Regions from separate parts of the Pseudomonas sp. NyZ480 genome, predicted to be linked through region 1. Evidence: riboswitches for the same ligand, from Rfam matches in the RefSeq annotation. Region 1 holds a riboswitch; each other region holds the start of a gene.
What was found. Region 1 has a riboswitch for cobalamin ahead of P3R38_RS10715 (ABC transporter substrate-binding protein). Riboswitches for the same ligand answer to the same signal wherever they lie in the genome.

Region 1 (5,485 bases):
ATCACATCCAGGTAGGCGCCGGCTGGCTTGACCATCAGCACGTCAGCGCCTTCCTGCTCGTCGAGCAATGATTCGCGCACGGCTTCGCGACGGTTCATCGGGTTCATCTGGTAGCTCTTGCGGTCGCCCTTGAGTGCGGTGCCACCGGCCTCGCGGAACGGGCCGTAGAGCGACGAGGCGAACTTGGTCGAGTAGGCCATGATGGCGGTGTCATGGAAGCCGGCGCCATCGAGGGCGGAGCGAATCGCCTGGACCTGGCCGTCCATCGCCGCCGAAGGGGCGATGAAGTCGGCGCCCGCGGCAGCGGCCACCACCGCCTGCTTGCCGAGGTTGGCCAGGGTCGCATCGTTGTCCACGCCATGGTCATGCAACACGCCGCAATGGCCGTGACTGGTGTATTCACAGAAACAGGTGTCGGACATCACCACCATCTCCGGCACGGTGTCCTTGCAGATTCGCGCCATGCGCGCGACCAAGCCGTTTTCGTTCCAGGTGTCGCTGCCGGTTTCGTCCAGGTGGTGGGAAACACCGAAAGTCATTACCGACTTGATACCGGCACGGGCATAACGCTCGATTTCCTCGGCGAGTCGTTTCTCCGGGATGCGGTTGACCCCAGGCATGCTGGTGATCGGGACGAAGTCATCGATGCCCTCTTCGACGAAGATCGGCAGGATCAGGTCTTCGAGGCGGAACTCCGTCTCCTGGAACAGGGTACGCAGGGACTCGTTCTGGCGCAGGCGACGAGGGCGAACAACAGGGAAACGGCTGGACATGGAAGCTCCAAGAAATTTGACGACCTACACCATAAGCCTGTCGTGCGTGACTGAAAAGCCAAAATATCGAGATTGTCCCGTGCGCGCCGGGCAATAACGATTATTCAGTGCTGGCGCGGGCGCGACAAAATGTCACCCACCTGAAAAAGCCTGTTCAGGGCTCATTAAATGGTTATAAGATAACGTTTCACTTGATAATGGTTCCTGCCTGCGACCCCCTATGACAAGCGCCATAGCCACGCCTACCCAACTCACCCAGCGCCTGCACAGCATCGATGCCCTGCGCGGCCTGGTGATCGTGTTCATGTTGCTGGACCACGTCCGCGAAACCTTCTTCCTGCACCGCCAGGTAGGCGACCCGATGGACATCGACACCACCGAGCCCTCGCTGTTCGTCAGTCGTACCCTCGCCCATCTGTGCGCCCCGGTGTTCGTCCTGCTCACTGGCCTTTCGGCCTGGCTGTACGGCGAAAAGCACAAGGGCCGCAGCGATGTGTCGGCATTTCTGTTCAAGCGCGGGCTGTTCCTGGTGGCACTGGAGTTCACCCTGGTCAACTTCGCCTGGACCTTCCAACTGCCGCCCACCGTCATCTACTTGCAGGTGATCTGGGCCATTGGCGTGAGCATGATTGCCCTGTCTGTGCTGGTGTGGCTGCCGCGTCCGCTGATGCTCGCCGTGGGCGCTGTCATCGTGGCCGGGCACAACCTGCTCGACGGCCTGCACTTCGAGCCGGGATCGGCTCTGCATGTCCCGTGGGCCATCTTGCATGATCGTGGTTGGTTGACGCTCTCCGACGGCCTGCGCCTACGCACGTCCTACCCGGTGTTGCCATGGATTGGCGTCATCGCCCTGGGCTATGGCATGGGTCCATGGTTCGCCCGCGGCAGCGACGCAGGCCAACGCCAGCATCGTCTGCTGATGGCCGGCGTGATCGCCCTGCTGGGCTTCGTCGTGCTGCGCATGATCAATGGCTATGGCGAGGCCCCCTGGAGCGGTTACCCAACCTTGACGCAGACGGCGATGAGCTTCTTCAACATCACCAAGTACCCTCCTTCACTGCTGTTCCTGGCCCTGACCCTGGGGGGCGGCCTCGTGCTGCTGCGCGTCTTCGAACGTGCCGGCCAGGCTCGCTGGATCAGGGCCTTGGCCGTGTTTGGCGCAGCCCCCATGTTCTTTTACTTGTTGCACCTTTACGTCCTGAAGCTGTTGTACCTGGCCTGCGTCGCCCTGTTCGGGCTGAACCAGGGCCAGTATTTTGGCTTCGACGGGATCGGTGCAGTGTGGCTGGTCGCCGTGCTGCTGGCGGTGGCGCTGTACCTGCCGGTGCGGGCATTTGGCCGCTTGAAGGCGCGTCGCCGCGACATCAGCTGGCTGAAGTACTTCTGATATGACGTTTTCACCCGGCGGCCGAATGGTCTACCATGCGGCCCGCCGGTTTCCACCACGGAATTAATAGGGAATCCAGGGCCAGCTTTCACTGGCCAATCGGAACTGCCCCCGCAACTGTAGGTGCCGAGCCTGCTCCAACCAAGCCACTGGGTCTGCCGATCCGGGAAGGCCGGAGCCGGGCAAGGACGCACCAGTCAGGAGACCTGCCGGCCTACATTCACCAACCGGCGGGGTGTCCGGGATGGCCATCTCCACCCGTTCCCGGGTGCAGCCCCACGCCGTGCGCATGGGGCTTGGCGATGCCTGTCCGTGCGTTCATGCCGTGAACTGTCCGATAGGAGATCGCCCCCACATGCTGCTGCGCTTCACCACCCTGCTTGCAGGCCTGAGCCTCGCCGGCCTGGCCCAGGCCGCTACCACCCACTACCCGCTCACCGTCGACAACTGTGGCCGGCCCCAGACCTTCGCCCAGGCCCCCGAGCGCGCCGTCACCATCGGCCAGGCGGCGACCGAGATCCTCTATGCCCTTGGGCTGGGCGACAAAGTGGCCGGCACTTCGCTGTGGTTCAACAATGTGCTGCCCGAGTACAAGGCGGTGAACGACAAGGTCGAGCGGCTGGCCGACAACGACCCCAGTTTCGAAGCCGTGGTGGGCAAGCGCCCACGGTTGGTGGCGGTGCAATTCGAGTGGATGGTCGGCGCCCAGGGCGTCGTGGCAACCCGCGAGCAGTTCGATGAGCTGAAGATTCCTACGTACCTGCTGCCATCGGACTGCGAAGGCAAGGACAACCTGGTCGGAGCCGACGGTACCCGTCTACAAGCTTTCCAGGTCCAGAGCATCTACAAAAGCGTCAGCCAACTGGCCGAGATCTTCGACGTGCAGGACCGCGGCGCGGCATTGAACGCCGATCTCAAGGCAAGCCTGGACAGTGCCAGAAAGCACGTTGCAGGCAAGGACCTCTCCAACACCAGCGCATTGTTCTGGTTCTCCAGCGCCGACTTCCAGATAGACCCTTATGTGGCTGGTCGCCAAGGGGTGGCTGACTTCATGCTGCGCACCCTCGGTGTGCGCAATGTGGTCGAGTCCAACGAGGAATGGCCGACCGTGGGCTGGGAAACGCTGGCCAAGGCCAATCCAACCTGGCTGATCATTGCCCGCATGGACCGCCGCCGCTTCCCCGCCGACGACTACCAGAAAAAACTCGACTTCCTGCACAACGACCCGGTGACCCGCAACATGGACGCGGTGAAGAACAACCGCATCATCATCCTCGATGCAGATGCCATGCAGGCCGGCATCCGTCTGTTCCGTGGCCTGCAGACTTTGTCTGCCGCCTTCGCCAGCGGCAATGCGGCGCCGTGATGAAGCGTTTGTTGATTTATAGCGTCCTGTCGGCAATGGCCCTGCTCGCCGCCGTCCTGGCCGGCACCGTCATCGGAGAGGCCAACGTATCGTCCAGCGTGGTTTACCAAGTGCTGGCCAACCACCTGTGGCAGGCTGGTTACCCGGTCGACCCGATCGATGCGGGCATCGTCTGGAACTACCGTCTGACCCGCACCCTGGTGGCTGCCGCCTGCGGTGCCGGGCTGGCGACCTGCGGGGTGATTCTCCAGGCATTGCTGCGCAACCCGCTGGCCGAGCCTTACTTGCTGGGCCTCTCGGCAGGCGCTTCGACCGGTGCGGTGCTGGTGGGCTTGCTGGGGTTCGGTGGCATGGCACTGAGCATGTCAGCAGGTGCGTTCCTCGGTGCACTCGCTGCCTTCGCGCTGGTATTGGTGCTGGCCCGCACCAGCGGCTCCACTGGCAACAGCGCCCAGGTCATCCTCGCAGGCATTGCCGGCTCGCAACTGTTCAATGCACTGACTGCCTTCCTGATCACCAAGTCGGCCACCGCCGAGCAGGCGCGTGGCATCCTGTTCTGGCTGTTGGGCAACCTCAGTGGCGTGCGCTGGCCATCGGTGTGGCTGGCACTTCCAGTGGCGCTGGCCGGCCTGGTGGTGTGCCTGTGGCACCGCCGCACGCTGGATGCCTTTACTTTCGGAGTCGACTCGGCAGCGTCGCTGGGTATTGCCGTGCGTCGCACCCAGTTGCTGCTGATCAGTTGCGCTGCATTGGTGACAGCGGTGATGGTGTCGATCGTCGGGGCCATCGGTTTTGTCGGTTTAGTGATTCCCCACGCCCTGCGCTTGCTGCTCGGCCCTGGCCATAGCCACCTGCTGCCGGCCAGCGCCCTGGGCGGCGCCTTGTTCCTGATCGCCGCCGATGTACTGTCACGCACGCTGATTGCGGGCCAAGTGATACCGGTTGGCGTGGTCACCGCATTGATCGGCGCGCCTGTGTTCGCGCTGATCCTGGTCAGCCGTCGGGGGCGCCCATGACCCTCATGATCAATGCGCCCATCGCCCCACTCGCCTGTCAGGGCCTGAGCCTCGAATTGTCGGGCAATCTCGTGCTCCGCGATATCGACCTCACCTTGGTCACCGGCGAAACGCTGGGGATCGTCGGCCCGAATGGTTCGGGTAAATCGTCTTTGCTCAAAGTGCTGGCCGGGCTACGCGCGCCGGCCAGCGGCAGTGTCCAGTTGCTCGGTAACGCCTTGGCGCGGCTTCCCCGACGGCGTATCGCCCAGACTCTGGCGCTGGTCGAACAGCAGGCCGACACCCTCGACGCCATCAGCGTGTTCGACGCCGTGGCCCTGGGGCGCACGCCATGGTTATCGGCCCTGTCGCCGTTCTCCAGCCACGACCGCGCCATCGTCGAGCAAGCCTTGGTCGACCTCGACGCCGAGCACCTGCGCACCCGCATCTGGAACTCACTGTCCGGGGGCGAGCGCCAACGGGTGCACATCGCCCGCGCCCTGGCCCAAAGCCCTCAGGTGCTGCTGCTCGACGAGCCGACCAACCATCTGGATATCCAGCATCAGCTCAGCCTGCTACGCCAGGTTCAGGCGCTACCGATCACCACCCTGATCGCCCTGCACGACCTGAACCAGGCGCTCACCTGTGACCGTGTCGCCATGCTGGACAAAGGCCGCCTGGTCGCCCTGGGCAAACCGCAGGACGTGCTGACGCCGGAGCGTCTGCTGAGCACCTTCGGCGTGCAGGCGCACTACCTCACCGACCCCTTCGATGGCGCGCGCATCCTGCGTTTTCGCGCCCCCTGAACCTGGAAGTTCCCACCATGCCGTTGCGTCCTTTCGCCCTACTGCTCGTCAGCACCGTTTTCACCCACGCCGCCCAGGCCGAGGTGCATGAAGTGAAAATGCTCAATCGCGGCGCCGAGGGGTCGATGGTGTACGAGCCGGATTATCTGCGCATTGCG
Region 2 (5,485 bases), 1.0 Mb from region 1:
TGTCGGCGTAGCGCTGGTCGACGTAGCGCAAGCCCAGCCCAGCTTCCACGGCCTGCCCGAAGCCTTTGCTCACCCATAGGTTGGCGGTGCGTCGCGGCACGTTGGCCGGGCGGTTGCCGGCGCGGTCCTGGGTTACGCCACCGACCACGTCATCGAAGTCGTCGTACGTGGCGCGAACCACGGCGGCGTTGGCCGAGACCTGCCACTGGTGGGGCAAGGCCAGTTCGAGGCTGGCCTCCAGCCCGTCAGAGGTCTGCTGGCCGGCTTGTTGTTTGTCGTGGCTGACAGGGTCGTCCACCAGCAGCTTTTTCTTGACGATGTGGTAAGCCGCCAGGGTCCACTCGCCGCGCCCCTCCCAGAAACGTTGCTTGAGGCCCAGTTCGGTCTGTTTCGACTCGGTCAGGTCATAGTGCATCTGGCCGGGGCTGAGGCTGATCAAATCGTTCACCCCGTCCTCGCTGGTGGCGTACTGACCGTACAGGGACAGGTCATCGTTCACTGCGAACACCAGCCCGGCGCGCCAGTTGCCGCCTTGCAGGCTGTGGTCGCTGCGGGTGCCGTCGACCAGGTTGTCGCGGTCGATATGGTTCTGGTCGCGGCGCACGCCGGTCACCAGCGAGAGGCGCTCGGTGACCCGAAGGCGGTTTTCCGCGAACAGGGCGAAGGTGTGGGTGGTGGACAGCGTCTGCGGGCGCAGCGGCGAGTTGCTGTGGAACGTCGCCGCAGTTGGGTGCCATGGGTCGACGTAGTCGCCACCGACATCGTCGTAGGGTGAGTTGCTGTCGACGTTGAAGCGAATCTTGTTGTACTCGGCGCCGACCAGGGTGGTGCTGGCCAAGCCGAACAGGCGGTGGTCGAGCGTGAAGGTCTGGCGGTCGCCGATCTGCTCCTGATTATGCTTGATCTGCAGGTAGCTCTGGCGCAGCAGTTGGTCACGGTCGGCATCCCAGCTGTAGGCCTCGGCATTGCGCCAATGGCGGCGGCTCTTGATGTAGTAGAGCTGGTTGCTGGCACTGAGGTGGTCGCTGAGGGTCCAGTCGGTGGTGAAACGAGTCCACGCATCACGGTAGCGCTGCACGTCATCGTCGATGTTGTAGTTCTTCTTGCGCAGGCTGGAGCGGTAGTGGCCGTCGATCAAGGGTGTGCCGAAGTCGTTGGCCGGCTCGGCATCGCCGCGCTCGTGGGCCAGGGTGAAGCTGAGGTCGTCGTTGGCGTCGAAGCGCAACGCGGCGCCCAGGGCCAGGCTGCGCGAGTCGGTGCGGTCGACCCAGCCGTTGCTTGCCTGGCGGTTGAGGGTCACCCGGTAGCTGAGGCGCTCGCTGATGCTGCCGCCGCTGTCCAGGCCCAGTTGCTGACGGTCCCAGGCGCCATAGCCCAGGCGCAGATGGTTCTGCACCTGGCCGCTGAATGGCTTTTTGGGGATCACGTTGACCACCGCGCCGGTTGCGCCCTCGCCATACAGCACCGAGGCCGGGCCACGGATCACGTCGATACGCTCGACCAGCCACGGGTCTACCGGAAAAGTCTGGGTGCCCGCGCCCGTGTACAGGCGTGTGCCATCGAACAGGGTCATCACCGATCCATGCCCGGTAAAGCCCCTGGCCGAGAGACCGGTGCCGCCGTCGCCTGGGGTACCGATGAAGGAGATGCCGGGCGAGCGGCTGACTGCATCCTGAACGGTGAGGTTGTTGCGCTGCTGGATCTGTTGTGCGCTGATGCTGCTGGTGCTGGCCGGGGTTTCCAGGGCGCTGAGGTTAAGGCGCGAGCCAGCCTGGGTCGGGGTGGCGAGGTCCACGGCGGCGTCATCGTGGGTGCCGGTGATGGCCGTGGAGGGCAGGGCCAGGGCACTTCGTTCGTCGGCCAGGGCAGGAAAAGTCACGGCCAGGCAGGCCGCCAGTGTGTGAAGCTTGTAAATACGGGACATGTCGTTCCACGGCTGCAGGAATGAATGGATCCCGGTGGAAAACACGCAAAGGTGAGCCACGCACGCAGGCGCGCACGCGCAAACCGGCCTGCGCCCGCCCACCGCGGGTTGCCAAGTGAAGCTCCAGGCCGGTCTCCGGGCTTGCGAGGGTCGTGAAGCCTTCACCTTCCCATGCGTTTGCACAGTGGTATTTCGAAGGGTTCGCTCGCTTACCGTTGCGGGGGCAGCGCCGGACTTGTCGTGTAGCTCGACTCACCGGCTTCCCGTTTCACCCTGCGCGCGGCGGCGCAGGGCACCTGAAACTGGCGCGCATCTGACCATCGAAACGGCTCTGCGTCAATGGATTGCGCGGTATTGCCGATGGCGCTATCGACCCCGGCGGCGTGATACGCGGGCTTCGATGTTCTTGCGCCCGATCAGCAGCGGCGGTTTCTCCACCACCGGTTCGTCGGCCAGCCATTTGTACATCACCAGGCAATCCACCAGCCCAAGACGGGCATGGCGGTAGGCCTTGGGCAGGCGACCGACCGTTTCGAAACCCAGTTTCCGCCACAGCGCCACGGCCACTTCGTTGCTGGCCACCACCGAGTTGAACTGCAGGGCCAGGAAGCCCTCCTGGCGTGCCAGCTTTTGCGAGTGCTCGCACATCATCCGCGCCACGCCGCGCCCGCGGGCGGCTTCGCAAACCATATAGCCGCAGTTGCCCACATGGGCGCCGGGACCTGCCGCGTTGGCCTTGAGGTAATACGAACCGAGCACCTCGCCGTTCGCTTCGGCAACCAGGGTATGCAGGGGCAGTTCCAGCCACAGTTGCCGGGCGTGTTCGAAAGTGAGGGCAGGGTCGTAGGCGTAGGTTTCGCGGGCCTGGATGACGGCCTGGAAGGTTGGCCAGAAGCGCTCGAAGTCTTCGGGCGTCATGGGGCGGATGTGGATCATGCGGGTTCCTGCAAGGGCTGAGGTGCCCAGTCTGAGTAACGCGGCGCCGTCGCGCAAGGGCGGCGCCGCCAGGCCTCAGCTGTCGGCCTTGCCAACGGCATCCAGTGCCCGGGCCGAGTAGACCAGCGCGGCACCCGCATTCATGGCGACGGCCACGCCCAGGGCTTCGGCGATTTCTTCGCGGGTGGCGCCGTGTTTGACGGCTTGCTGCGAGTGCACGGCGATGCAGCCGTCGCAGCGGGTGGTGACCGCCACGGCCAGGGAGATCAACTCGCGAGTCTTGGCGTCCAGGTGGTTGGTCTTGGCACCCGCACCGCTGGCCGTCATGTAGCCGGCCACGGTGTCGGGGGAGAGTTGCTTGAGATCGCCGATGCCGGCCATCAACTGCTTACGGTAGGCGTCCCAGTCCATCATGCTCATCGTCTTCACCTTGTTGGGGTTTGGGCAGGAGCTTTCAGGGTAGTCCAAGCCTTCAGATATAGATGAACACCAGCAGCAGTGCCGCGACCACGGCCCACTTTTCCAGGTAGTAGCGGGTACGGTTACGCTTCTTCAGCGCCTTGCCGCGCTCACGGATCCGGTAGATGCGGGTGAACAGACGGTTGATGCCGCCGGTCTTGTCGTTGGCGGTGTTCGGCGCGGCGGCGGCGGCCATGACATTGCGGCTGAACCAGCGGTTGAAGGCGGTCGCCCAGCGGTACTTGAGCGGACGCTCGACGTCGCAGAACAGGATGATGCGGTTGTGATCGGTGGTATTGGCGGCGTAGTGGATGTACGTTTCGTCGAACACCACCGCTTCGCCATCGCGCCAGGAATACTTTTCGCCATCCACATCGATGTAGCAGCCGTCGTCGTTCGGTGTATCCAGGCCCAGATGGTAGCGGTAGGAGCCGGCGTAGGGGTCGCGGTGGCGCACCAGTTTCGCACCCGGCGGTAGGGTGGCGAACATCGCCGCCTTGACCGTGCCGATGCCTTGGAGCAACTCGGTGGTGCGTGGGCACAGGCTCATGGCCGAGGGGTGGCTTTCGCCGTACCACTTCAGGTAGAAGCGCTTCCAGCCGGTCTTGAAGAACGAGTTGAAGCCAACGTCGTCGTAATTCTCGGATTTCTTGATGGCACCGGCATGCAGCAGTTGCTGGGCCTCTTCACGGATTTCCTGCCAGTGGTCCTTGAGCGGTTGCAGTTCCGGGAACGCCTCGACCGGCAGGTAGGGCTTGGCTGGATGCTTGGAGAACAGGTAGAGGAAGCTATTGATCGGGGCGAGGAAACTGGAGTGGTCGCCCAGCTGACGGGTCAGCTTGTGGCGTACCCGACCGCGCAGGTGAACATAGGCGATCGAGAAGACGAAAAGGAGTACGAGTGCAATTTTCATGGACGTTTACTTGTCGAAGAAATGGCCATGCGACATGGCATTAGCACGCCAGCATAAACAATCATGTAGGGACTTTGTACTTATTGTTACGTGAAATCAGGACGACTTAGGTGTAATGGCCCATGCTTTGCGCAAACGTTTCAAGTGGATTCAGCCCTATGGAGATCCCATGCCCCAGGATGTTCGCCCAAGTGGCGCCCCGTTCAAGCGACTGTTCTTCGCACTACCGGTAAAAGGCAGCCAGCGCAGTGACATTGCCCAATGGCGGCGCGGTCTGAACCTGCGCAGTGGCAAGCCGGTGCCCAGCGAGAACTTCCACCTGACCTTGTTGTTTCTTGGCGATGTGGACGCCGCACAGGTGCCTGCCATTTGCGCCGTGGTAGACAATCTGGCGCGGCCCGAGGCGCCGCTGCGGTTGCTGCTTGACCGGTTGCAGGTCTGGAACCGCGCCAATGCACTGGTGTTGGAGCCTCAGGAAACGCCTGCGGGGATCCGTCAGCTGGTGTATGGCCTGCAGCAGGCACTGCTGCCCCTGGGGTTCCAGGAGCAGGCACGCGAGTACCGGCCGCACCTTACCTTGTCCCGGGATTTTCGCGGGCAGCTGCCTGAAGCGACGGTGGCCCCGGAGTTCTTTATCGCGGCCCGGCATTTCACCTTGTACGAGTCACGCAAGGGGCGCTACTGGCCGCTGGCCGAGTGGCCGTTGTTGTAGAGCACGGTGGGCGCGGCCTGGCGTCGCGAAATGGCTGCCTCAGAAATGACGCACTAAACGGGGTATGACAGGAGGCGGCCACTTTCGTCCCCTGGACTGCGGGCAAACTGGCGTTTGTACTCGCGGCTGAACTGCGAGGTGCTCTGGTACCCCACCCGGTGCGCTGTCTGCGCCACTCCAAGGCCTTCGCCGATCAGCATTTGCTGGGCTTTGAGCAGCCGCAGACGCTTGAGGTACTGCATCGGTGCCATGTCGGTGCAACGCTTGAAATGCTCATGAAAAGTCGAAACGCTCATGTTGGCGCACGCCGCCAGGTCTTCGACGCTCAGTGGCTCGGTGTAATGCTCGCGCAAGTGGGCCAGGGCCGCGCCGATGCGGGCGAAGTGACCTTGCTGTTCGACCAGTGCCCTCAGGACATTGGCCTGGGGGCCGCGCAGGGCGGTGTAGAGCACTTCGCGTACCCGTGCCGGGCCAAGAACCTTGGCGTCCAGCGGGTTTTGCAGGCACTGCAGCAGGCGTTCGACGCTGTCGCGCATCGGCG
Region 3 (5,485 bases), 630 kb from region 1:
GAAGTTTGAAGTTTTGGTTTCTGGATGCGTGAGCATATCCATTTGCCAAGGTGACGCTCAGTCACCTTTCCGCTCTTACAGCGGGTCACTTTTTGGCAGACGCCCCAAAAAGTAACCAAAAAAGTCTGGCTCCTATCATCCGGCCCCTGCGCTGCGCTCCGGGGTTCCCTCGCTCCGGGCTTGCTCCGGGAGGACCGCGCTGAACGGCCCCTCCTGGGCCGCAGCGCTTGACGGGCATCCATGCCCGTCACCTCCCTGCGCAAGCCCTGCGCTCGGCCTCCTAAAGTCGCATTAGGTGGCGCCTGAACTACCGCGCGCTAGAAGCAAGAGCAAAGCGAAGCAAAAGAAAGTCCGCCTCGAATTTATAGTTTTAATGTTGAATGTGCGGCTGGTTTAGCTGTTGTTGTTGTTGTTGTTGTTGTTGTTGTTGTTGGGAGTTGGGAGTTGGTATTTCATGCTCCGCTTTTGCTTTTAATGCGCGATATCCCAGACGCTGCAAATTGCGACGTCAGTAGGCCGAGCGTAGGGCTTGCGGAGGGAGGTGACGGGCATGGATGCCCGTCAAGCGCTGCGGCCCAGGAGGGGCCGTTCAGCGCGGTCCTCCCGGGAGCAAGCCCGTAGCGAGGGAACCCCGAAGCGAAGCGTAGGGGCCGGATGATAGGAGCCAGCGGTTTTTGCCTACTTTTGCCCAAGAGCAAAAGTAGGTCGCCGTAAAGGCGAAAAGGTGAGTGAGCGCCTCCATGGCGAATGGATATTCACGCTATCTGAATGCCGCCCTTAAATCTGTGCTTTGAAGTTTGAAGTTTGAAGTTTTGGTTTCTGGATGCGTGAGCATATCCATTTGCCAAGGTGACGCTCAATCACCTTTCCGCTCTTACAGCGGGTCACTTTTTGGCAGACGCCCCAAAAAGTAACCAAAAAAGTCTGGCTCCTATCATCCGGCCCCTGCGCTGCGCTCCGGGGTTCCCTCGCTCCGGGCTTGCTCCGGGAGGACCGCGCTGAACGGCCCCTCCTGGGCCGCAGCGCTTGACGGGCATCCATGCCCGTCACCTCCCTGCGCAAGCCCTGCGCTCGGCCTCCTGAAGTCGCATTAGGTGGCGTCTGAACTACCGCGCGCTAGAAGCAAGAGCAAAGCGAAGCAAAAGAAAATTTGCCTCGCATTTATAGTTTTAATATTGAATGTGCGGCTGGTTTAGCTGTTGTTGTTGTTGTTGTTGTTGTTGTTGTTGTTGTTCGGAGTTGGTATTTCATGCTCCGCTTTTGCTTTTAATGCGCGATATTCCAGGCGCTGCAAATTGCGACGTCAGTAGGCCGAGCGTAGGGCTTGCGGAGGGAGGTGACGGGCATGGATGCCCGTCAAGCGCTGCGGCCCAGGAGGGGCCGTTCAGCGCGGTCCTCCCGGGAGCAAGCCCGTAGCGAGGGAACCCCGAAGCGAAGCGTAGGGGCCGGATGATAGGAGCCAGCGGTTTTTGCCTACTTTTGCCCAAGAGCAAAAGTAGGTCGCCGTAAAGGCGAAAGGGTGAATGAGCCCCTCCATGGCGAATGGATATTCACGCTATCTGAATGCCGCCCTTAAATCTGTGCTTCAAAGTTTTGGTTTATGGATGCATGGGCATATCCATTTGCCAAAGCGACGCTCAACCACCTTTCCGCTCTTACAGCGGGTCACTTTTTGGCAGACGCCCCAAAAAGTAGCCAAAAAGGTCTGGCGGCATGACTCACCCACATGGGTTACAAATCAGATCACGCACATAGGTAACAGTCTTTGACTGACAGGGTCGGTATTCGAGGTTCTGACCATGCCTTGGCGAGAGCTGAAACCTATGGACCTGAAAATGCTTTTCATCGCGGATTCCTGCAAGGGGCGCCCAGCTTCAGCGCCCTATGCCAGGCCTACGAGATCAGCCGAAAGACCGGCTACAAATGGGTCGAGCGATTGTGCGAACAGTTGACCACCTGCCACCCCACGCGTAGCCTTGCCGCTTCGAGGTTCTTCGGCTGCGCCGAAGCTAAGACGGGAACGCGGTACAAGCCGCGGCTGCCCCCGCAACTGTAAGCACCGACAACGGATCGACACAGCCACTGCGCCCAAGCGCGGGAAGGCGTCATCCCTCAAGCCCCCGCAGAGAGAGGGCGAAGCAGTGCAAGCCAGGAGACCTGCCTCGGACGATTTCGACTTTCAACCGGGCGGGGTGATCCGGTGGCGAATAAGCCCGGCCACTGGCCCGTGGCTCTCGTCCCGCATGCCCGCCATCCTGCCAAGGGCATTGCGACATGAAAACACTGGCCAAGCTACCCGTCACCATCGTCACCGGCTTCCTCGGCTCGGGCAAAACCACGTTGCTCCGGCACATGCTCGACAATGCCCAAGGCCGCCGTATCGCGGTAATCGTCAATGAATTCGGCGAACTGGGTATCGACGGCGAAATTCTCAAGCAGTGCAGCATCGGTTGCACCGAGGAAGAAGCCAGCGGACGCGTCTACGAACTGGCCAATGGCTGCCTGTGCTGCACCGTACAGGAAGAGTTCTTCCCAGTAATGCGCGAATTGGTGGCGCGCCGTGGCGACCTCGACCACATTCTCATTGAAACCAGCGGCCTGGCCCTGCCAAAACCCCTGGTACAGGCCTTCCAGTGGCCGGAAATTCGCAATGCCTGCACTGTGGACGCCGTCATCACCGTGGTCGACAGCCCGGCGGTGGCCGCCGGCACATTCGCAGCCTATCCAGACCAGGTAGATGCCCAGCGCAAGCTCGACCCCAACCTGGACCACGAATCGCCGCTGCACGAACTGTTCGCCGACCAACTGGCCAGTGCCGACCTGGTGGTGCTCAACAAGGCCGACCTGATCGACGCCCAAGGCCTGGCTAAGGTCCGGGCGGAAGTCGCCGAAGAGCTGCCGCCAGCAGTCAAGGTGATCGAAGCCAGCAGCGGTCGCCTGCCACTGGACGTACTACTGGGCGTGGGGGCTGAATCCGAGGCGCATATCGACGGTCGCCGCACCCACCACGATTCGCACCACGATGACGACGACCATGACGATCATGACCACGATGCCTTCGACTCCATCTCCATCGACCTGCCCGAAGCCGATGAAAGCTTGCTGCTCGATGCCCTGACCCAGTTGGTGGTCGAATTCGGCATTCTGCGCGCCAAAGGCTTCGCGGCCATTCCGGGCAAGCCGATGCGCCTGCTGGTGCAGGGCGTGGGCACGCGCTTCGACAAGCATTTCGATCGCGCCTGGCGCGCCGACGAGCCGCGTATCACCCGCCTGGTGCTGATCGGCCAGGAGCTGAACGCCAGTGAACTGGAAGCGCGACTGCGCAAGGCCCTGGGCGCCTGACCCATGCACCTGCTGCGGACCCAGCCCGGCGGTTTCGTGCCGGACGACAGCATCGCCGACCTCGGCCAGACCCCCGCCGACCTGGTGATCCTCTGCAGCGGCGATTCGCACCTGGCGTTGCTCGCCGACACCGCCGAGCAACTGCCGCCTGGCTTCCCCAGCGTACGTCTAGCCAACCCTATGCAGGTGCAGAATCATGCTTCGGTCGACCTGTATGTCGACCAGGTGCTGCGCCATGCCAAGGTGATCCTGGTCTCGCTGCACGGCGGCGTCGGCTACTGGCGCTATGGCGTCGAACAGCTGGTCGAACTGGCAGCGCGCGGGGTGCAGTTGATTCTGGTGCCCGGCGATGATCGCCCGGACCCCGAACTTACCGGTTTGAGCACGGTGGCCCCCGAGCAGGCGGACCGCCTGTGGCACTACCTGCGCCAGGGCGGCAAGGCCAATGCCGTCAACCTGTTCAACTGCATCGCTAGCCAGTGGCTGGGCTGCGACTACGCCTGGGACGAGCCTCAACCGCTGCCCCGGACCGCCGTCTATCACCCCACCAAGGCCAGTGCATCAATCCAAGACTGGTATGGCCATTGGCGCCCGGAACAGCCGGTGGCACCGGTGCTGTTTTACCGCTCGCACTTGCAGGCGGCCAATACCGCATTCATCGACGTGTTTTGCAAGCGCTTGCAGAAGGCCGGGCTCAATCCATTGCCCATCGCGGTGGCCAGCCTCAAGGAAAGCGCCTGCCTGGAGCAGGTCGAGGCCTGGCTGGAAGAGGTCGAAGCCGAAGTCCTGATCAACACGACCGGGTTTGCCCTGTCCAGCCCAGAGCGACCCAATTCGCGACCATTCCGGCGCGACATTCCAGTTCTGCAAGCGATCTGCGCCCAGGACAACCAGCCCGGCTGGGAGGCAAGCGAGCAGGGCCTGGGCGCCCGCGACCTGGCCATGCATATCGCCTTGCCCGAGCTTGACGGGCGCATCATCACCCGGCCAGTGAGTTTCAAGGATCTGGCCTGGCGCAGCGAGCGTAGCCAGGCGGACGTGGTGTGCTACCGCGCCCATCCCGAGCGCATGGATTTCGTTGCCGAGTTGGCGCGCCGCTGGGTGGAGCTTGCGCGCCTGCCCAATGGCCAGAAACGCATCGCCCTGGTGCTGGCCAACTACCCGACCCGTGACGGGCGCATTGGCAACGGTGTCGGCCTGGATACGCCGGCCGCTGCATTGAATATCCTCAAGGCCCTGCAGGACGAGGGGTATCCGACGAGCGAGCTGCCTGGCAGCGGCACCGCGTTGATCCATCAACTGCTGGGCGGTGTCACCAACGACCTCGACCACGTGGACCAGCGCCCCTGTGCCCAGAGCCTGAGCCTGGCGGATTATCAGGCAGCCTTTGAACGTCTGCCGGATGCCAACCGCCAAGCCGTGCTGGAGCGCTGGGGGCCGCCCGAGCAGGACCCGATGTTCCGCAGTGGCCGCCTGATGGTAGCGGGTCTGCGCTTTGGCCTGACCTTCGTTGGCATCCAGCCCGCACGCGGCTACCAGGTCGATCCCAGCGCCGTCTACCACGACCCCGATCTGGTTCCGCCGCACGGCTACCTGGCGTTCTACTTCTGGATGCGTCATGCCTACGCCGCCGATGCGGTGATCCATGTCGGCAAGCACGGCAACCTCGAATGGCTGCCTGGCAAGGGGGTCGGCCTATCCGCCCAATGTTGGCCCGATGCATTGCTAGGGCCGCTGCCGAACATCTACCCGTTCATCGTCAACGACCCGGGTGAGGGCGCACAGGCAAAGCGCCGTACCCAAGCGGTGATCATCGACCACCTGATGCCGCCACTGACCCGCGCCGAAACCTACGGCCCGCTGCGCCACCTGGAACAACTGGCCGATGAATACTACGAGGCGCAACTGCTTGACCCGCGGCGTGCCCGCGAGCTTCAGCGCGACATACTCGAACTGGTCAAGGTCAACCATATCGACCGCGAACTTCAGCTCGAAGGCCAGCTGGACGACGCAACGGTATGGTTGCCGCGTCTGGATACGTACCTGTGCGACCTCAAGGAGTCGCAGATCCGCGATGGCTTGCATGTGTTCGGCCAATCTCCTGAAGGACGGCTGCGTCTGGATACCTTGCTCGCCTTGCTGC
Region 4 (5,485 bases), 980 kb from region 1:
CGCGCTCGGCGCAATCGACCACGCTGAATGCGGGCGTGTTGTCCATGAAGGCTTCGTCGACCAGCAACCAGCCGCCTCGCCTGGCCAGCCGGGCGTGCCACGCCAGCAAACGCTCGCGACTGATCCGCTGACCCGTGGGGTTGTTGGGGTTGACCAGCACCAGCACGTCCAGGCTGTCGAGCGTGGACTCGACGCTGGACGCATCCAGCTCGACCAGCGTATGCCCGGCCCGTCGCCAGGCGTGCGGGTGCTCGGCGTAACATGGCGCCAACACCCCTACCCGCCCCGATGGCCGCAGCAGTGGCAAGGCCTGGATCGCCGCCTGGGAACCTGCCACGGCCAGCAACTGGCTGGCGCCGTAATAGGCTCGCGCTGCTGCTTCCAGGCCATCTTCGACCTCAGGCAGACGGGCCCAGGCGTCCACGGGAATCGGCGGGATCGGGTACGGCCACGGGGCGATGCCGCTGGACAAGTCGAGCCATTGCTCGCGGGCAATCCCGTATTGCCGCACCGCGCGCAGCAGACGGCCACCGTGTTCAAGCATTCAAGTAAGCTCCCAGGCAGATTACCAACAGCCACAGCCATACACCCCGCTGTACCAGGCTCCAGCCGCGCTCGATGGCCTCGGCATCGGCCATCGGCCCTTCGCCCAGCCGAGGTCGCTCGTGCAGTTCGCCGTGGTACACCGCCGGGCCACCAAGCTCGACGCCCAGCGCACCGGCGCCCGCCGCCATCACCGGCCCGGCATTGGGGCTGTCCCACAAGGGCCCCTGGTTGCGCCAGCAGGCCCACGCCAGGCGGGTCTTGCCAAGCAGCGCGTAGGTCAGCGCCACCAGCCTTGCGGGAATATAGTTCAGTGCATCGTCGATGCGCGCCGCCGCCCAGCCGAAGCGTTCGAAACGCTCGTTGCGATAGCCCCACATGGCGTCGAGCGTGTTGCTCAGGCGATACAGCACCACACCGGGAGCGCCCGCCACGACGAACCAGAACAGCGCGGCAAACACCGCATCGCTGCCGTTCTCCAGCACCGACTCGGTAGCCGCCCGCGCCACGGCGGGCTCATCCAGCTCACGGGTTTCGCGGCTGACCAGGTAGCCGACACGGCGCCGCGCTTCTTCAAGGTCGCCGTGGCGCAGGGCATTGGCCACCGGGAGCACGTGCTCGCCAAGGCTGCGCAGCCCCACGGCGCAATACAGCGCCAGCACGTCCACCAGCCAGCCGATGCAGGGCAGCCATGACAGCAGCAATGCCAGCAATGTCAGCGGCACCACAGCCAGGAACCAGGCACTCACGCCGTGACTGCGCCAGCCACGTCCACCGGCATTCATCCGCTGCTCGAGACGCGACGCCAGTTTGCCGAAGCCGACCAGTGGATGGCGCCGGCGCGGCTCGCCCAGCAACGCGTCCAGGGCCACTCCGGCCACGGTCAGCAAGGCCACGCTCATCAACGCTCTCCCCAGTGGTTTTCGTACAGCATCTCGCTCAAGGGCCGTTGTTCGGCCCAGTTTTCCAGCACCAGCATCGGCGCCGGGTAGAACTCGGTGACCGGTCCCAGGCACAGCACCGCCACCGGCTTGGCGCCCGCCGGCATCCCCAGCAGGTCTGCCAGGGCCTGCGGCTCGAACAACGATACCCAGCCCATACCCAGCCCTTCGGCACGTGCGGCCAGCCACAGGTTCTGAATGGCGCAGGCCAGAGACGCCAGGTCCATTTCCGGGAGGGTGCGTCGGCCGAAAATGTGCGGCTCGCGGTTGTCCATCAAGGCCGCCACCAACACCTCGGCACAGTCGCTGATCCCTTCGACCTTGAGCTTCATGAAGTCGTCGGAGCGTTCGCCAAGGGCCTCGGCGGTGCGCACTCGCTCCTGTTCAACCAGGGCCTGGATACGACCACGCAGCTCGCGCTGGCTGATGCGGATGAACCGCCAGGGCTGCATCAGGCCGACGCTGGGTGCCTGATGCGCGGCCGCCAACAACCGACCAAGTACCTCGGGGGCTATGTCGCCACCGGCGAAATGGCGCATGTCGCGACGCTCGCCGATGACCCGGTAGATGGCGGCGCGTTCTGCGTCGCTGTAGGCGTGTTCGCTCATGGCTGCAGCAGCGCCGCCGCCGCTTCGGGGTTGGAGGGGAAGTAGAAGTGCACGTAGGACGCCGTCAGGCGCCCCAGGCGATAGACCGCTTCATTGCCCCGCCCGCCATTGGGGCTGAGTCCTCGGGCGATCGGCTCAAGCTCGGTCATGGTCAGGGAATGGTGGTATGTGTGCCCACGCAAGGTGCCCTCTGGCAGTTCCACAGCCTGCAAGGCCAAGGCGGCAAGGCGTTTCTGCATGATCGCTTCGCCAGGCAGCAGGCCAAGCAACTCGGCCCGCTCGCCCGCCACGTCGGTCAACGCGTCGAGCAGGTACAGCATGCCGCCACACTCCGCCAGCAGGGGCTTGCCTTGCGCGTGGTGGGCACGCAGGGCGTCGAGCATCGAGGTGTTGGCAGCCAATGCATGGTGGTGCAGTTCGGGGTAGCCTCCCGGCAGGTACAGGCTATCGACCAGGGGCATTTCACGGTCATGCAGGGGCGAGAAGAACTCAAGCTGCGCGCCCAGGCTTCGCAGCACGTCGAGGTTGGCACCATAGGTGAAGGCGAACGCTTCGTCCCGGGCCACCCCGATGCGCACGCCAGCCAACGACGACGACAGCTGACGCGGCTCCGGTGCGGCGAAAGTGACCGCCGGTGGCAGGCTTGCGTCGCAACTGGCGCCCAAGGCTTCGGCAGCTGCATCCAGGCGGGCGTCGAGGTCATTCAGTTCACTGGCTTGGACAAGCCCCAGGTGACGACTGGGCAGCTCGATGCCACGCTCGCGGGACAAACCGCCATACCAGCGCAGGCCTTCGGTCAGGCTGCCTTCGAGCAATTGGGCGTGACGCAGGCTGCCGACGCGGTTGGCCAGCACGCCGGCGAACGGCAGGTCGGCCTGGTAGCGCGCCAGGCCCAAGGCCAATGCTCCAAAGGTCTGGGCCATGGCCGTGCCGTCGATCACCGCCAACACCGGCACACCAAAATGACGCGCCAGATCGGCGCTCGAAGGGGTGCCATCGAACAGGCCCATGACGCCCTCGATCAGGATCAGGTCGGCTTCGGCAGCGGCTTCCCATAGCAAGCGACGGCTCTCCTGCGCACCGATCATCCACAGGTCCAATTGGTAGACCGGCGCACCACTGGCCCGCTCGAGGATCATCGGGTCGAGAAAGTCCGGCCCACACTTGAACACTCGTACCTTGCGCCCAAGGTTGCGATGCAGCCGTGCCAGCGCAGCGGTGACGGTGGTCTTGCCTTGTCCGGATGCAGGTGCGGCGATCAACACCGCAGGGCATTGGCGCGCTTGGTTCACAGTTCCACGCCCTTCTGCGCACGGATACCGGCCTGGAACGCATGCTTGAGCATGCCCATTTCGGTAACCGTGTCAGCCATCTCGATCATTTCGGGCTTGGCTGCGCGGCCGGTGACGATCACATGCTGCATTGGCGGGCGAGCCTGGATATCGGCCAGCACCTGGTCGAGATCGAGATAGCCATGCTTGAGGGCGATGTTCAGTTCGTCGAGCACCACGAACTGCACCGAAGGGTCCTGCAGCAACTGCCGCGACACCGCCCAGGCCGCTTCGGCAGCAGCGATATCGCGCTGACGGTCCTGGGTTTCCCAAGTGAAGCCCTCGCCCATGACGTGGTAGCGCACCTGCTCGGGGAAGCGGCGGAAGAACAGCTCTTCTCCCGTGCTGTTGCGGCCCTTGATGAACTGCACCACACCACACTGCATGCCATGGCCCAACGCACGGGCGAGCATGCCGAACGCCGAACTGCTCTTGCCCTTGCCGTTGCCGGTCAGCACCAGCAGCAGGCCGCATTCGTTGGGGGAATTGGCGATGCGCTCGTCGATGATCGCCTTCTTGCGCTGCATACGCGCCAGATGACGTTCGTCGCGTTCGGTGGTTTCGCTCATGAGGGTTCTCCGCAGGCTGACGCCACGCGAGAAGCGGCGGCAGGTCGATAGGCAGGCAGACGGAGGACGCGCAGGGGCCATGACCCGCTCTGGTCACGGTGCACCGCGCATCACCCTCCGTGATGCCGTTGGCAGTATCAGGCCGGTCTCCGGGCTCGTGAGCGGGCCTGTGGCCCTGGCCTGCGCGCCTTCCCGGGCGTTCACCCAGTGGCCCTGCGCGGCCGCGTCTCACCTACCGTTGCGGGGGCAGCGCCGGGCTCGCGTCTTCCGACGCCCACCGGCTTCCCAGTTTCACCCTGCCCAGTCGAGGCTGGCAGGACACCTGAAACACGCGCGAAGGTTAGAGGGTTGGGCCGGGAGCGTCAATCGAAGCGCTCGTTCGACGAGCGGGGTCATTCTCCAGGACGCGGCGCGGCGGTGGCCTGGCGACTTACCTCGGTGACCGCCGCAAGCGCCAGCGCTCGCCGGGGATGCGATCAGCTGATCAGCGGTTCTGCGCCAGGTGGCCTTGGGGAATGACTCGCTTGGCCTGCAGGTAGGCCTTGGCCCAGTAGCTGTTGGACAGGTAGTCCAGGCGCACCGTGCCGCCTGTGGAAGGCGCATGCACGAAGCGGCCTTCGCCCACGTAGATCCCGGCATGGCTCACTTGCGAGCCGCCACCGGTGGCGAAGAACACCAAGTCCCCGGACTGCAGCGCATTGAGGTCCACCGTTGGCGCACGCATGACGATCATTTCGCGGGTCGATCGCGGCAGGCTGATGCCCGCTGCATCGCGGTAGACATAGCCGATCAGGCCACTGCAATCGAAGCCGGAATCCGGCGTGTTACCGCCCCAGCGATAGGGGGTACCGACCAGGCCGATGGCGCGTATGAGCACATCGTCGGCAATCGGCGAAATGTCAGGCTGGGCGTACGGGATCTGTGGCTGAACCACAGGGGCCGGTGCCGGAGCATGGCTGGAACAGGCGGCAAGCAGAGCCACCAGGGAAAGGAATGCGAAGCGCGCCGTCATCGCCATGGCCAGAACTTCCTGTCTGAGACCGTAGGGCCGCAGCCCAAAAGAGTTGAGAATTTAGATTAGACGCTTTCTATAAATGCGCACGGCGGCGAGCTTTTCAGCATCGCCGCCGCGGCAGGGTACATCATTTTGCCATCAGTTGCGCGCGATATTGGTCGGCGCCATCGCCAAGGCTCGCTTGGCTTCGATGAAGGTCTTGCTCCAGTAGCGATCACCGAGGCTGTCGATGCGCACACCACCGCTGCGGCGGCTGCTGGAGTGGATGAACTGGTTGTCACCCAGGTAGATGCCAGCATGGCTGACACGACCACGGCCATTGGTGCTGAAGAACAGCAAATCGCCCGGCTTGAGCTTGTTGCGCGCCACTTTCGGTGCGTCGACGTTGATCATCTCGCGGGTAGAGCGCGGCAAGGTCACACCCGCCTCTTCGCGGAACAGGTAGCCGATGAAACCGCTGCAGTCGAAGCCCGACTTC

Region 2: another riboswitch for cobalamin. It lies ahead of P3R38_RS15345 (TonB-dependent receptor); the one in region 1 lies ahead of P3R38_RS10715 (ABC transporter substrate-binding protein).
Region 3: another riboswitch for cobalamin. It lies ahead of cobW (cobalamin biosynthesis protein CobW); the one in region 1 lies ahead of P3R38_RS10715 (ABC transporter substrate-binding protein).
Region 4: another riboswitch for cobalamin. It lies ahead of cobO (cob(I)yrinic acid a,c-diamide adenosyltransferase); the one in region 1 lies ahead of P3R38_RS10715 (ABC transporter substrate-binding protein).

Annotation. Positions count from the first base shown of each region.
Region 1 is NZ_CP120626.1:2,329,501-2,334,985, reverse strand. It holds gene hemB (porphobilinogen synthase) at 1-773, opposite strand, end outside; gene P3R38_RS10720 (DUF1624 domain-containing protein) at 994-2,160, shown strand; cobalamin riboswitch at 2,190-2,389, shown strand; gene P3R38_RS10715 (ABC transporter substrate-binding protein) at 2,516-3,526, shown strand; gene P3R38_RS10710 (iron chelate uptake ABC transporter family permease subunit) at 3,526-4,542, shown strand; gene P3R38_RS10705 (ABC transporter ATP-binding protein) at 4,539-5,327, shown strand; gene P3R38_RS10700 (pseudoazurin) at 5,345-5,485, shown strand, end outside.
Region 2 is NZ_CP120626.1:3,338,379-3,343,863, reverse strand. It holds gene P3R38_RS15345 (TonB-dependent receptor) at 1-1,924, opposite strand, end outside; cobalamin riboswitch at 2,033-2,239, opposite strand; gene P3R38_RS15340 (N-acetyltransferase) at 2,291-2,860, opposite strand; gene P3R38_RS15335 (carboxymuconolactone decarboxylase family protein) at 2,936-3,280, opposite strand; gene lpxO (lipid A hydroxylase LpxO) at 3,333-4,232, opposite strand; gene thpR (RNA 2',3'-cyclic phosphodiesterase) at 4,402-4,944, shown strand; gene P3R38_RS15320 (AraC family transcriptional regulator) at 4,998-5,485, opposite strand, start outside.
Region 3 is NZ_CP120626.1:2,959,654-2,965,138, reverse strand. It holds partial or broken gene P3R38_RS13530 (IS481 family transposase) at 1,800-1,936, shown strand; cobalamin riboswitch at 1,971-2,180, shown strand; gene cobW (cobalamin biosynthesis protein CobW) at 2,275-3,342, shown strand; gene cobN (cobaltochelatase subunit CobN) at 3,346-5,485, shown strand, end outside.
Region 4 is NZ_CP120626.1:1,347,306-1,352,790, reverse strand. It holds gene cobD (threonine-phosphate decarboxylase CobD) at 1-544, opposite strand, end outside; gene cbiB (adenosylcobinamide-phosphate synthase CbiB) at 537-1,445, opposite strand; gene bluB (5,6-dimethylbenzimidazole synthase) at 1,445-2,092, opposite strand; gene P3R38_RS06080 (cobyrinate a,c-diamide synthase) at 2,089-3,384, opposite strand; gene cobO (cob(I)yrinic acid a,c-diamide adenosyltransferase) at 3,381-3,992, opposite strand; cobalamin riboswitch at 4,115-4,333, opposite strand; gene P3R38_RS06070 (C40 family peptidase) at 4,477-5,010, opposite strand; gene P3R38_RS06065 (NlpC/P60 family protein) at 5,146-5,485, opposite strand, start outside.